3 regions of the Ferdinandcohnia sp. GQ5 genome follow, and region 3 is predicted to be linked to each of the others. Evidence: riboswitches for the same ligand, from Rfam matches in the RefSeq annotation. Region 3 holds a riboswitch; each other region holds the start of a gene.
The links. A riboswitch is a leader RNA that binds a small molecule or an ion and turns the genes downstream of it on or off. The one in region 3 is predicted to bind cyclic di-GMP.

Region 1: another riboswitch for cyclic di-GMP. It lies ahead of AC6CHV_RS04650 (peptide chain release factor 3); the one in region 3 lies ahead of AC6CHV_RS07780 (EAL domain-containing protein).
Region 2: another riboswitch for cyclic di-GMP. It lies ahead of AC6CHV_RS15410 (diguanylate cyclase domain-containing protein); the one in region 3 lies ahead of AC6CHV_RS07780 (EAL domain-containing protein).

Annotation. Positions count from the first base shown of each region.
Region 1 covers NZ_JCAXEW010000003.1:74,397-77,595, forward strand. Annotated here, with positions in the region: gene AC6CHV_RS04640 (DinB family protein) at 1-248, shown strand, start outside; gene AC6CHV_RS04645 (DNA-binding protein) at 435-1,004, shown strand; cyclic di-GMP riboswitch class I at 1,028-1,113, shown strand; gene AC6CHV_RS04650 (peptide chain release factor 3) at 1,509-3,092, shown strand; gene AC6CHV_RS04655 (iron ABC transporter permease) at 3,158-3,199, shown strand, end outside.
Region 2 covers NZ_JCAXEW010000012.1:40,126-43,324, reverse strand. Annotated here, with positions in the region: gene AC6CHV_RS15410 (diguanylate cyclase domain-containing protein) at 1-1,169, opposite strand, end outside; cyclic di-GMP riboswitch class I at 1,509-1,572, opposite strand; gene AC6CHV_RS15405 (polyamine ABC transporter ATP-binding protein) at 1,854-2,963, shown strand; gene AC6CHV_RS15400 (ABC transporter permease subunit) at 2,953-3,199, shown strand, end outside.
Region 3 covers NZ_JCAXEW010000005.1:57,897-61,095, forward strand. Annotated here, with positions in the region: gene AC6CHV_RS07775 (ArsR family transcriptional regulator) at 122-1,036, opposite strand; cyclic di-GMP riboswitch class I at 1,286-1,370, shown strand; gene AC6CHV_RS07780 (EAL domain-containing protein) at 1,462-2,172, shown strand; gene AC6CHV_RS07785 (PilZ domain-containing protein) at 2,187-2,732, shown strand.

The DNA.
Region 1 (3,199 bases), on a different contig from region 3:
ACCTATTTGCTAAAGGAACTAGTCCTGCAGATTGGAATGGAGATATTCCCTCAAAAACAGATCTTGTAAATCAATTTACCAATCAGGTAACTAGAATACAGCAAATTCCTGTTGAACGTTTGGAAGAAAGGCTGAAACAACCCTTTCTTGGGCTGGAAACCTTTGGTGAAATAACGAACCTAGCACTCTTCCATATTGCCTACCATTTAGGCCAAATTCATGCGATGAAGCTTATGCTTCAAAAATAAGTAGCTACTATCCGGAAAGATGCACATTCAACTTGTATACTATAAAAGTATAAAAAGCACTTGACAATTCTAGTGAAAATAAAAATGTCAGTGTGTTTTTAGTTCAATAGTATGATATGATAAGAGTATGTCATCAAAAGGCCTTTCATTCTTAGTGCTATTAAGAATGAAAAGGGGATTTTTGATTTGAAGAAGAGAACATGGACATATGAAGAAATAGAGTTTTTGAAGGATAATGTAGGCCGTATGAAAATCTCTACCATTGCCAATCACCTTCGTAGGACGGAAACGGCAGTTGAGTTAAAGATTAAAAGATTAGGGCTTTCGAACACGAAATCCTTTACTGGTCAATTGACTATGCACGAATTGGCAACTCTATTAAAAATTGATCCAAAGTCTGTAAAGCTATGGATTGATAACCATGGACTAAGGTACACAAAAAAAGCAACACGAAATACTCGAAAATTTTACTTTATTAAACCCGAGGATTTTTGGGATTGGGCAAAGAGGAACAAAAGCCGAATTGACTTTTCAAAAATTGAAAAAAATGCAATCGTTCCTGAACCATGTTGGGTGGAAGGAGAGCGTTCAAAGCAAAAGAGGGTCAATTACCGGGCGTGGACTACAGTAGAAATTAACTCTATGATTGAGCTTGTGGCAACAGGTACTCCGTTTTCCGATATTGGGAAAAGACTAAACCGTAGCCCAATTAGCATCCAACGTAAATACCAGCGTATGAATCAAGCAGTGAAATAAATACATCATTGATAAAAACCAAACTATACAAAAGGCAAAATTGTTGAAAGACAATGACGCAAAGCCACGGGCCTAAGGAGGATAACTCTATGGTGGCCGGGTTGCTATAGAATGGAAGGGTTCCTTTATTTGATGACGAAAAAATGGGAGATACTAGTTGAACTAGTTCTCCCATTTTCTTTTTCTACATTATTGATCCAGTGAATTGTTATCTATTTCTTTTACACCTTTCATAATTTGCATTGCAAAACCGACACAAACTAGAATAAGACTAAAAACAAGAAAATATGCTACAAACATGTAACTCTCACCTCATTATAGTTTTTTTCTATTTCTATCTTTAGTATAGTGCGAACCTAAATAGGATTCTGTGATTTAAATCACAGAATCGCTTTATTTTCGAACCTTTGCTATGCGGAATTGGAATCAATTCTCGTTGTAGTTCCTTTTTAATTGTGATATATTTTTTTAGATACAATCTGTGATAACGGAAGGATAATTTACATGAGCTATATAGATGAAGTTCAAAAACGAAGAACGTTTGCCATCATCTCCCACCCGGATGCCGGTAAAACGACGATGACTGAGAAATTATTATATTTTGGTAATGTAATTCGTGAAACAGGTACGGTAAAAGGAAAAAAATCAGGAAAATTTGCTGCGTCGGACTGGATGGAGATTGAAAAGCAACGTGGGATTTCAGTTACGTCAAGTGTGATGAGTTTTCCATACCAAAACTTTTATGTCAATATTCTTGATACACCAGGACACGAGGACTTCAGTGAGGACACTTATCGTACGTTAACAGCTGTGGACAGTGTTGTGATGATCATCGACTCCACGAAAGGTGTCGAGCCACAAACGATTAAACTATTTAAAGTTTGTCGTATGAGAGGTATTCCAATTTTTACATTCATCAATAAGCTTGACCGTGAAGGAAAAGATCCACTGGAACTTTTAGCCGAAATTGAAGAGGTCCTTGGTATTGAGTCTTATCCGATGAATTGGCCAGTTGGAATGGGGAAACGATTCTTAGGGATTGTTGACCGTTACAACAAACAATTTGTACATTTTACTGGAAATGAAGACGAAAAAATCATTTCATTACAGGAGCTAGAGGACGGCAAATATCCTGAAATTACAGATAGTCCGATTTATGAAAGTACACAAGATGAATTACTTTTATTGGACGAAGCAGGAAATGATTTTGATGTGGAACGTGTAGCCAAAGGTGAACTTACGCCCGTCTTCTTTGGTAGTGCGCTCGCAAACTTTGGTGTAGAAACGTTTTTTAATACATTTTTACAATTTGCTTCAGAACCGAAGCCACGTAAAACAAATCTTGGCTTAATTCCACCAGAGGACGAAACGTTCTCAGGCTATATTTTCAAAATCCAAGCAAACATGAACACGAAGCACCGCGACCGAATTGCATTCCTTCGCGTCTGCTCAGGGAAGTTTGAACGTGGAATGAGTGTCAACATCACTCGTACAGGCAAATCAATCAAGTTGAATCAAACCCAGCAGTTTATGGCTGCAAGCCGTGAAACAGTAGATGAGGCTTATCCTGGCGATATTATAGGGATTTATGATCCAAATGTCTACCAAATCGGCGATACCCTTACAGCTGGAAAAGAAGATATGCATTACCAGGAATTGCCTGTGTTCCCACCTGAAATGTATCGTAAGGTACGTGTGAAGAACGTAATGAAAGCAAAGCAATTTAGAAAAGGTATTGAACAGCTCGTTCAAGAAGGGGCAATTCAATTATTCAGACAGGAATCAAGTGATGAGTTCATTCTTGGTGCGGTTGGCCAACTTCAATATGATGTGTTTGAATATCGATTAGAGGGAGAATATAATGTCTCTGTTGAGTTCACTTCACTTGGAAACAGGATCCCAAGATGGATTGGCAATAAAGATGTAGATACTCGCCTATTTGACTCAAGAAGTCTACTTGTTCGGGACCGTAACGACCGATATGTCGTGTTATTTGAAAATGACTTTACGTATCGTTATTTCCAAGATAAAAACAAGTACGTTGAACTAATCGACTTCTATGAAAGTAATGACTATAAAGGTGTGTAAAAACATGACTCTACGACGCTCAGAAAACTTCTCTGGGCGTTCATGTTTTGTAGAAAGGAATTGGGATGAAAAGGGATTATATTCAAAAGATCTTCAATCAAGATGAA
Region 2 (3,199 bases), on a different contig from region 3:
TTTTTTCCACTTTCTTTTGCAGCATATAGCGCTTGGTCGGCTGCCTTTTTTAAAGAATCTACGGTCGTTCCATGGTGTGGATATATCCCGACACCCGTACTGATCGAAACAATGATTTTTTCATTCTCCATGATGATTGGATTTTCATTATAATACTCATTTAATGTTGCGTAAATTTCCTTTACACACGTGTCACTGCTATTTTTAATCAGAATCATGAATTCATCTCCGGCATAACGATACCCCTCAAACTTTTCATTACATACCGTTTTCATTCCGTATGCTAGTACCTGTAAATATAGGTCACCAGCATCGTGCCCAAAGCGATCATTGACCTGTTTTAAATCATCAGAGTCTATCATCATAACTGTTATTTCATCATTCTCATTTTTGATCAGTTGTGCTAAATCCTCATGGAAGGCACGGTGGTTTTTTAAACCTGTTAATTCATCCGTACGAGACATTGTGTAAATTTTTTCATATAATCTTGCTGTTTCAATCGAGTTGATCACTTGCGCTCCGATCATTTGTAGTAGTTCCTCATGCTCTTTCCGATAAGCAAAATCTTTAAAGCTCTGAGTTGAGATGACACCTTTGACCTGGTCATCAATGACAACGGGTACAAAAAGACAGGAGCTTGTGTCCTCGTCCCCCTCACCCATTTTCGTATCATATTCAATGTTCTGGTTTTGATGTTTGAGGTGGACGATTTCCCTTGTTTTGATGACTTTTGATGTGTAGTTTTCGCCAAAGTCTACGGTACTTGGAGGAGCTGGTTCGCCATTATCCATAATAAAGACTAAATGAATATATTTGTCACCAGGATTATGCAATGCAATATAAAATGCATCAGTAGGCATAACACGTGAAACCATTTCATAAGACTTTTGGAGAAGGACGGATTCATTTAATGTTTTACTGCAGACTTGTGCGAAATCATGTAGGATTCGGTAATGCTTATTCATCCAATGCATGTTTTCCATTTGTTCGTTTATTTCTTGGAGTTGATTTAAAAGGGTACTGGTAATCTCTTGTTCTTCTTTTTCCTGACATGTTTGATTAAGTAAAGTACGAACCTCGTCAGAAATTAGAGTCTTCTCAGAACCAATCATCTCAATTAGTTCGCTTAATTTTTTTAGCAAGTTAAGATTCTGGATTGTTTTCTCCATGTAATCACTTCCAAATTTTTTTAGAGGATGTTCCAAAATTCGTTTGAAATGTTCCAATTCCAAAAATCTAGTAATATAGTAGCAACATATTGTTAATAAATTGGTATAAAAAAAGACTAATCATATACCGATTAATCTACGTTCTTTCGATACGAGCTGTACTCGGTAACTGGCTGGCATGTCCAAAATGAGGATGTTCCAAAACTCAGGTAAAAATGACACATAGAATTTCTGGGTTGGCTTACTTCTACGTTCCTCACGTATAATTACATACGCTCTGGTACAAAAAAGCTACGCCGCCTTGAACTTCTCGGTCCTTTTTATCTTCCATTTTGAACACTAGTGAACTTTAGCCCCTATAGTTTTGCGTCTTCATCTTTCAATGAATTTGCCCTTACTTTATCCAATTAACTCATTAAAGAAAGAGTATTTTAAATAGTACTATAATTATATTTCTATTTTCCTCTTTGGTCAATGAAATCGTTATAATCTTTTGCTAAAAACGGGAAAATTTTCCTATCCCAAATGCCCTATACACTTCTCTTGTTTCAATAAGAAAATAGTCTTCCCTAGTTTTCTGACTTGACAATTATAATTATTATTGTTTTTTTTGCCGATTCGTGTATAATTATGCCGGATTACGTTATGAATCTTATCTCTATTAATAGAAAGAAGGGGGTTGCTATGAACAGTATACCTATTATCCAATTTAAAAATGTCACAAAGCAGTATGACAATGATCCAGCTGTTCTCGACAATGTTAGCTTTGAAATAGAAAGAGGAAAATTTTATACTCTTCTCGGTCCATCTGGGTGTGGAAAAACCACGATACTTCGGTTAATCGCAGGATTTATTGAACCATCAAGTGGTGAGGTTTATTTTAATGGTAAAAAAGTAAATACGACACCTGCAAATAAACGTCAAGTAAATACAGTGTTTCAGGATTACGCCCTGTTTCCACATCTTAATGTATTTGAAAATATTGCTTTTGGGTTACGTATAAAGAAATTGAAGCAATCTGAAATAGATAAAAAGGTAAAAGAAGCTTTAAGCTTTGTTAATCTTGCAGGCTATGAAAATCGTGAAATTCAAGAAATGTCAGGTGGTCAGAGACAGCGTGTTGCGATTGCACGTGCAATTGTTAATGAACCCGAGATTATCTTATTGGATGAACCATTATCCGCTCTCGATTTGAAGCTTCGTACCGAAATGCAATACGAGCTTCGCGACCTTCAGAAGCGGCTTGGTATTACTTTTATCTTCGTTACCCATGACCAAGAAGAAGCTCTTGCCATGTCTGATGAGATATTTGTACTTAATGAAGGAAAAATTCAACAAAGTGGTACCCCAATTGATATATACGATGAACCAATCAATCGTTTTGTTGCTGATTTTATCGGTGAATCTAATATCGTAAAAGGAAAAATGCATCGAGACTTTCTCGTAGAATTCGTCGGAAAGACATTTGAATGCGTTGACCAAGGTTTTTCAGACAATGAATTAGTCGAAATTGTCATCCGTCCAGAAGATTTAGAAATTACTTCTGTTGAAAAAGGAAAACTACAAGTTGTAGTGGATTCCCAGTTATTTAGAGGAGTACATTATGAAATTTGCGGTTTGGATAAGGATGGAAATGAGTGGCTTGTTCATTCAACTAAGAAGGCTAAAGTTGGCGAAGAAATTGGACTTTATTTTGACCCAGAGGCAATACACGTTATGCGTCTTGGTGAAACAGAAGAAGAATATGATCGTCGTTTAGAGGCATACGTGGACGGGGAAAGCCATGGAAAATAAGGTAACACGTAATCTTGTTTTTATCCCTTATGCATTATGGATTCTCATATTTGTTATCGCTCCGGTTACACTTGTTGTCTATTATTCTTTTTTTGATATTGAGGGAAATTTATCTTTAGTAAACTATAAAACATTCTTCACACCCGTTTACTTAAAAATGACGCTGAGCTCTTTTTGGTATGCGTTTTTAATTACAGCTGTAACTCTATTAGTTGCATATCCGACAGCGTATTTAA
Region 3 (3,199 bases):
ACTTTCTGAAAATATTATTACATGTTTTATTGTTATAAATCAAGTATTTTTGTAATAATAATTTATGAAATAAAAAAAGCCTGATTGGAATAATATCCTTTCAGTCTCTTCCTATTGCAAATCAGTCCGCAACATATTGAATTTTCATGATTAATCCTTGTTCATAGTTTCCAAACTTGGAGCCAAACAAATTCAGTCCACCTAAATTTTTGGCATCTTTTTTAACACCAATTTGCAGCGAAATGTACGGCTTCTCTTGCAGTTTCAGGTCATCAATCGTCACGGTGGAGATTTTTACCCCATCTATATAACTGCCTTCGTGGTTTATTTTCCAATATTTCAACACACCATACTGAGTGTTGTGGGTTTCCCACCACCCCGGAGTTAAGAATCCCCTCTCGCCCCCAAAGTCTCCAGGGCTTGTCCAGCATCCGATTTCCTTTCCGTTAATCCAACAGGTGATATCAGAAGGCCAGTCTAGATTATGATAAGGAGCCTCCGAACATAATTCAACCGAGAAATTCAGCTCTTCGACCCATGCTCCGTAAGGAATCCTATTTGGGAAGTGATACTCAATATACCCGGAACGAAACCATATAAGTTGGGCATTTTTCCGTTCCGGCTCGTAAAAGGAACGGGGATCATCAAGGATATGGATGATTCCCTTATCGCTGAGCAGGCCACAGGTTGGTTCAATATCGCATTGCACATATTCGCCAATCTCAAGCTCAAAGGTTAAAATATCATCCTTTGGTGGTTCCTTCTCCTCAAGATCAATAATAATACGGTCATAGCGCTTTGAACTTACCTTCCGGCTCCCGCGACCGGGAACGATCTCAGTCGTGATTAATCCTGCCTCCTCCAGCTTTCTAACATTCACCGCTGTAGATGAAAACGGAATGTGTAACAAATCGGAAAGCTCATTTACATTTTTAGGGCCGCCAGTCAGAGAACGCATCATCTCCATTCGTTGTTCATTTGCGAGCGCTTTACATATTTCAATCGCTTCATGTAATGTTAATTGTAATGTTCTCAAAATAATCTTCCTTTATTACATATTTTATTATAATAAAAATACATGAAAAGGGATTTAACTGCAACTTTTCTTGTAAAGAAATAAGATTATCTAATTTTAATTTTACAATATTTTGTATTAATACTAAATTAGTAACTAGTTTAGTTGGTTACAAGTGAGTTTTTTGTCGTATTTTGTCAAAAAACGTTGTGAGGGATATTTTTTTAAACTATAATGAAAAGGATAAAAATATTATTTAATTAAAAGCTATAATGATAAAGGCAAACTTATCGAAAGGTAAGGACGCAAAGCTACGAGCCTAAAGCGATTTTGCAAGGGTAGTCGGGTTGCCGAATTAGCGGAGAATAGATGACTCCCGTTTTATTTCGGTGTAGTCATCTTTTTTATTAGGAAAATAAAAAAGATGAAAGGAGTGATTACTAAATATGATTAAAAATATGATTAAAAATGAATTATTCTCACACTTTTTCCAGCCCATTATTGATATTCAGACATGGACAAGGATTGGGTTTGAAGGACTTCTTAGAACCTCGTATTATGTAAATCCCGAAGAAACTTTTAAACTTGCGAAAACAGAAAAACAGCTCTATGAACTAGATTCGCGGTCTATTCATAAAGCTGCATTTACCTACCATTCGGCCGGATTTTCAAAAAAGGACGGATATTTGTTTTTGAATGTATTTCCATCTACCCTTACAAACCCAAATTTTCTGCCCTTTATTAAGAAAATTATTACAGAATATAACTACTTTAGTCAACAAGTCATCTTTGAAATTAGTGAAATGGAAACAATTACCGATTATTTAAGTTTAAGAGAGAATATTGCCATACTAAAAACAGAGGGTATTAAATTTGCTATTGATGATGTGGGAAAGGGAAACTCTAATCTAAAATCAATTATTGAATTAGATCCTAATTTTATTAAGTTAGATAAATATTTTTCTGAGAACTTGTATAGGGAACCTAAAAAACAAGAGTTAATTAAAACAATTCTCTATTACACTAATAATCATAATATTAACTTAGTACTTGAAGGACTTGAAACTGAAATGGATTTAGCAATTGCAAAATCCATTGGTGTAAAATACGGTCAGGGCTTTATTTTAGGAAGACCTAAAGCCCTTAAAATTGTATAAATGAGGTGATATGCTTGAGTTACATAGTTTTATCACACACTATAATTTTGTTTTTATTGTTAATCTTATTTATTAAAGTTGAGCGTAGACTATTAAAGCAAACCCAACAAATTGAGAACTTACATAAAAATAATAATTCATTGAAAAGTCAACTAGGGAAAGTAGAAAAATTCAAACTGGTCGAAAAGAGAGATTCTTGTAGACTTGAACTGCCTGGAATAGAGAGTACATTTACTCTTCTAGATTTTGGGAACAATTCTTTAGAATCATTAAAAAATAAGTCGTTTAATGGAATTGTTGATGATATTAGTATTGGTGGATTGAAATTTCATTCCTCTTATGAATTTCCGGTTAAATACAATATTATCATGAAAATAAACTTTACATTACAAGGTGAAGAATTCGATTTAAAAGGTAAAATTATCAGAAGAGAAGATCATATTAAGGGTAAATCAGTTTCGTATGGAGTACAGTTCCTTGATTTATCTATTAGTGACATTAAAAGATTAAATGTAACCCTTCACAATTTTCAAGAAACACAAAGAAATAAAATAAGTTAATTTAATAGTGTGAGCCCTCTACAACATCAATTTTAGAATATTGATTGTACCGCTGTTGCTTTATTTTTCAAATAGCTTCGTTAATGCTTGTAATGAAGGGCTCAAACTCCTTATCAGACTTCTTTGAAGAATAGGACGCAGAGAAGTATATCCCCAAAAATCCATCTAAAGTAATGTGCAAGTTATTCCATAAGTAGTTGATATCATAATTTCCATCTTTAAAAAAATGCCCCGTTTGTTTTTCTTGTAGTTCATCAATTTCAGCCTGTTTTTATATGGCCTTTGATTCCCTTAATTCACTTTGATAGACTAGTTCGATTAACCTTTTCAACTTTCATCATCATTGCATTGAATATACTTGTTTTATTATATTTCATGTTTTGGGAATCACTTGAAATTGTTTTTAATATTTTGTAGTTCAAGTTTCCATTTTCTGTGTTTTAAGTTCTTACGAGTAACCTTAATAT